One region of the Streptomyces sp. NPDC046909 genome, then DNA from elsewhere that is predicted to be linked to it. Evidence: riboswitches for the same ligand, from Rfam matches in the RefSeq annotation. Region 1 holds a riboswitch; the other holds the start of a gene.
The links. Region 1 has a riboswitch for glycine ahead of gcvT (glycine cleavage system aminomethyltransferase GcvT). Riboswitches for the same ligand answer to the same signal wherever they lie in the genome.
Positions count from the first base shown of each region.

Region 2: linked by a shared signal. The riboswitch ahead of gcvP (aminomethyl-transferring glycine dehydrogenase) and the one ahead of gcvT (glycine cleavage system aminomethyltransferase GcvT) in region 1 are both predicted to bind glycine.

Region 1 is NZ_JBEYXC010000032.1:38,086-40,472, forward strand. It holds gene gcvH (glycine cleavage system protein GcvH) at 1-337, opposite strand, end outside; gene gcvT (glycine cleavage system aminomethyltransferase GcvT) at 456-1,574, opposite strand; glycine riboswitch at 1,731-1,834, opposite strand; gene ABZ928_RS51610 (AAA family ATPase) at 2,025-2,387, shown strand, end outside.
Region 2 is NZ_JBEYXC010000009.1:465,872-468,258, reverse strand. It holds gene ABZ928_RS30395 (DNA polymerase IV) at 1-139, shown strand, start outside; gene ABZ928_RS30390 (PRC-barrel domain-containing protein) at 212-589, opposite strand; glycine riboswitch at 731-827, shown strand; gene gcvP (aminomethyl-transferring glycine dehydrogenase) at 1,004-2,387, shown strand, end outside.

The sequences.
Region 1 (2,387 bases):
GGTCGGCCGGCTCCTCCGCGACGCGTACCTTGAACAGCCAGCCGCCCTCAAAGGGGGCGGAGTTCACCAGCGACGGGTCGTTGGCGACGTCCTCGTTGACCTCGGTGACCTCACCGGAGACGGGGGAGTACAGATCGCTGACCGACTTGGTCGACTCCAGCTCGCCGCAGGTCTCGCCCGCGGTCACCGTGTCACCGACCTCCGGGAGCTGCACGAAGACGACATCGCCGAGCGCGTTGGCCGCGTGCTCCGTGATGCCGACCGTCGAGACGCCGTCCTCGGCGCCCGACAGCCACTCGTGCTCCTTGCTGTAGCGCAGCTGCTGGGGGTTGCTCATGGCCTGAATTCTCCTGTACGCGGGGGAGTGCTGTTGAAGGGGGGACTGCTGGATACACGCGTGAGCAGCGGAAATGTGCGCAGGGTCACGCGCGGGCGCGCGACCGTGCGTCCAGTGTCTACTTCTGGCGCTTGTAGAACGGCAGAGCCACGACCTCGTACGGTTCGTGGCTGCCCCGGATGTCCACACCGACGCCGGACGTGCCCGGCGCGGAGTGCGCGGCGTCGACGTACGCCATCGCGATCGGCTTGCCCAGCGTGGGGGAGGGGGCGCCGGAGGTGACCTCGCCGATGACCTGGCCGTCGGCGACGACGGCGTACCCGGCGCGGGGGACCCGGCGGCCCTCGGCGATCAGGCCGACGAGGACGCGCGGCGGCGCGGTCTCGGCACGGGCGGCGGCCTCGGCGAGCGCCTCGCGCCCGACGAAGTCGCCCTCCTTCTCGAACTTCACCACGCGCCCGAGGCCCGCGTCGAAGGGGGTGAGCGAGGTGTTCAGCTCATGCCCGTACAGCGGCATGCCCGCCTCCAGGCGCAGGGTGTCCCGGCAGGACAGACCGCAGGGGATCAGGCCGACGCCCTCGCCCGCCTTGGTCAGCGCCCGCCACAGCTCGACCGCGTGCTCGGGCTTCACGAACAGCTCGAAGCCGTCCTCGCCGGTGTAACCGGTGCGGGCGATCAGCGCCGGGACGCCGGCGACCGTGCCGGGCAGCCCGGCGTAGTACTTCAGGCCGTCGAGGTCGGCGTCGGTGAGCGACTTGAGGATCCCCGGGGACTCCGGCCCCTGGACGGCGATCAGCGCGTAGGCGTCCCGGTCGTCGCGCACCTCGGCGTCGAAGCCGGCGGACCGCTCCACGAGGGCGTCGAGGACGACCTGGGCGTTGGAGGCGTTCGCGACGACCATGTACTCGGTCTCCGCGAGCCGGTAGACGATCAGGTCGTCCAGGATGCCGCCGTCCTCGCGGCAGATCATGGTGTAGCGGGCGCGGCCGAGGCCGACGGAGGCGATGTTGCCGACCAGGGCGAAGTTCAGCAGGGCGGCGGCCTGGGGTCCCGTGACCGTGATCTCGCCCATGTGCGAGAGGTCGAAGAGCCCGGCCTTCGTGCGGACGGCGTTGTGCTCGTCGCGCTCGGAGCCGTAGCGCAGGGGCATGTCCCAGCCGGCGAAGTCGGTCATCGTCGCGCCGAGCGCGCGATGCAGGGCATCGAGCGCGGTCAGGCGGGGTGCGGTGCTGCTCATCGGACGGTCGTCTCCCAGGGATCCACGGCATGACGGGCGAGGTCGTTCCTCCCCATCTGTCATCGGAACCTGAGAGGTTCGCCATGATCGTCGAAAGATCCTGGCTTGCACCTTGGGTGGAGCCACCGGAAACGGTGACCCGCTTTTCAGATGTGCCTCGCCCGCGCGGTAACGGGGCCTGAGAGATTCAAGGGAGGGACTTGCTCCTTCGGCGCCCCAGCGACCAGACATGCTGCTGGGGACTCTCCCGCGCGGATTCAAACGGCCGGTATGCAGTTGGCGCGGACATCATTGCACGCATCGGGCACCGACGGCAGGGCCGCATCGGTCCGGCCCTTTGTAACTGGCTTGTGGCAGGACGATCACCAAAACAAGAGAGACACCCCATTACCTTCTCTTTACGCTCGGTGGGGAGGGGAACCCCCCTGACCCCGGAGGAGGACGATCACGGTGAACAGGACCACTGCGTACGCCACCACCTCGGCCGTCGCGCTGCCCGCGCAGCCGACCGCTCCGGCCCAGGAGGCATACGCACCGCGGCCGGTCGTCCGCGACCTGCGCGAGCGCTCCGGCCACAGCCCGCACGCCCTGCTCTTCGCCCCCGACGACCTCGTCGTGATCACCGGCCTGCCCGGCAGCGGCAAGTCCACCCTCATGAAGCGCGCGGTCAACGGCATACGCGTCGACTCCCAGGACACCCGCGACCGCTGGGACGAGCGGACGCCGCGCTTCCTGCCGTACGCCGTCTACCGCCCCCTCGTCCGGGCCGCCCACTACCTCGGGCTGTTCCGCGCCCTGCGCTCCGGCGAGGGC
Region 2 (2,387 bases), on a different contig from region 1:
TTCCCTGCCGGGGAGAGTGCGGACGTTTTCTGTGGATGATCCTTTGTTGGCGGTGGCTGAGCCTTTGCCTCTTGTGCGGGTGGGGTGTGGGGTGTCCGGCCTTCGGCCGGACTTGGGTTCCCACCCGCACCACCCGTGACGGTTTCGTTGTTGGGTGCGGGTGGCCCTTGTGGGGGTTGAGCGCCGTTGGCGGCTGCGGCCCCGGGAGCGTCTAAGGTTCCGCGTCCTCCGTGCCTGCCAGCTTGCCGAAGTCCCGGTCCGGGAACGGGGGTGGTGGGGCCACGTCCAGGCCGTAGTGGTGGTAGAGCTGGAGTTCCTGGTCGGGGGACAAGTGGCGGCCTACGCCGAAGTCGGGGGCGTCCTTGATCAAGGCCCGGTCGAAGGGGATGCGCAGGGTGCCCTCGATCAGTTCGCTCGGTTCCAGGGGGACGAAGGCGTCTCTGCTGAACAGGCCGGTGCGTATGGCGGCCCACTCCGGCACGCCGGTCGCGTCGTCGAGGTAGATCTCGTCGATCGTGCCGATCTTGGTGCCGTTGCGGTCGAACGCCTTGCGGCCGATCAGATTGCGGGGATCGATGTCGGTCTGCACGGGCCCTCCACTTGGTCGCGACTCGCAACTCATCCGTAAGCACTACAAAAGAGCAGATTGGGGGAGGTGGCCACTCGAGGATCCCACGAGGGCCTCTCGAGGTGGCCGCGTTGACCTCGCTGGTAGGCTGGCGGTGGCTGCTGACCCCGTGCGGGAGAGTCCTCCGGACACCATCCGGAGGCGCCGAAGGAGCAAATCCTCCCCGGAATCTCTCAGGCTCACGTACCGCACGGACGAGGTCACTCTGGAAAGCAGGGCGGGTGTCGACGGCTTCCGCTCTCACCGACGGTGAAAGCCGGGCACCCTCGGGGCGTCCGGTGAAGCTCTCAGGTTGAGATGACAGAGGGGGAGGCCGTCCGGGTACCCGTGCCGTGGTGCCCCTCGAAGGTCGCGTCAGACCAGGAGGCCTCCGCAATGACCGCCCACCGCATTCCGCTCTCCGAGCTCGAGAAGGGCATTCCCTTCGAACAGCGTCACATCGGTCCCGACCATGAGGCTCGGGCCAAGATGCTGGCTCAGGTCGGGTACGGCTCGCTGGACGAGCTCACCGCCGCCGCGGTGCCGGATGTGATCAAGAACGCCGACGCCCTGGATCTGCCGGGTGCTCGTACCGAGGCCGAGGTGCTCGCCGAGCTTCGCTCGCTCGCCGATCGCAACCAGGTCCTCGGTTCCATGATCGGGCTCGGGTACTACGGGACCTTCACGCCGCCCGTCATCCTGCGCAACGTCATGGAGAACCCGGCCTGGTACACCGCCTACACGCCGTACCAGCCCGAGATCTCGCAGGGGCGGCTCGAAGCCCTGCTCAACTTCCAGACCATGGTTGCCGACCTGACCGGGCTGCCCACCTCCGGTGCCTCGCTCCTGGACGAGGGGACCGCCGCTGCCGAGGCCATGGCGCTCTCCCTGCGGATGGGGAAGAACAAGAAGGGGCTCTTCCTCGTCGACGCGGACGCGCTGCCGCAGACCATCGCCGTGATCGAGACCCGTGCCGAGCCGACCGGAGTAGAGGTCGTGGTCGCCGACCTCAGCGCCGGCATTCCGGCCGAGGTCGCCGGACGGGAAATCAACGGTGTGCTCGTGCAGTACCCCGGGGCCTCCGGCGCCGTACGGGACATCAAGCCGATCATCGACCAGGCGCATGAGCTGGGGGCGCTTGTCACCGTCGCCGCCGATCTGCTGGCGCTGACCTTGCTGAAGTCCCCCGGGGAGCTCGGGGCGGACATCGCGGTCGGGACCACGCAGCGGTTCGGTGTACCGATGGGCTTCGGCGGGCCGCACGCCGGATACATGGCGGTGCGCGAGAAGTTCGCGCGGAGCCTGCCCGGACGGCTCGTCGGTGTGTCCGTGGACGCGGACGGGAACAAGGCGTACCGGCTCGCCCTCCAGACCCGTGAGCAGCACATCCGGCGGGAGAAGGCGACCAGCAACATCTGTACCGCGCAGGTGCTGCTCGCCGTGATGGCCGGGATGTACGCCGTCTACCACGGGCCCGAGGGGCTCAAGGACATCGCCCGGCGGACCCACCGGTACGCGAGCATCCTCGCCGCCGGTCTCACCGCTGGTGGGGTCGAGGTCGTGCACGGCGGATACTTCGACACGGTGACCGTGCGGGTGCCGGGCAGGGCCGGGGACGTGGTGGTCGCCGCGCGTGAGAACGGGGTCAATCTGCGGCTCGTCGACGCCGACCTCGTATCCCTCTCCTGCGACGAGACGACCACGCGGGACCAGTTGGTCGCCGTATGGGCGGCGTTCGGGGTCGAGGGGGACGTCGAGGCGCTCGATGGCGGGACCGAGG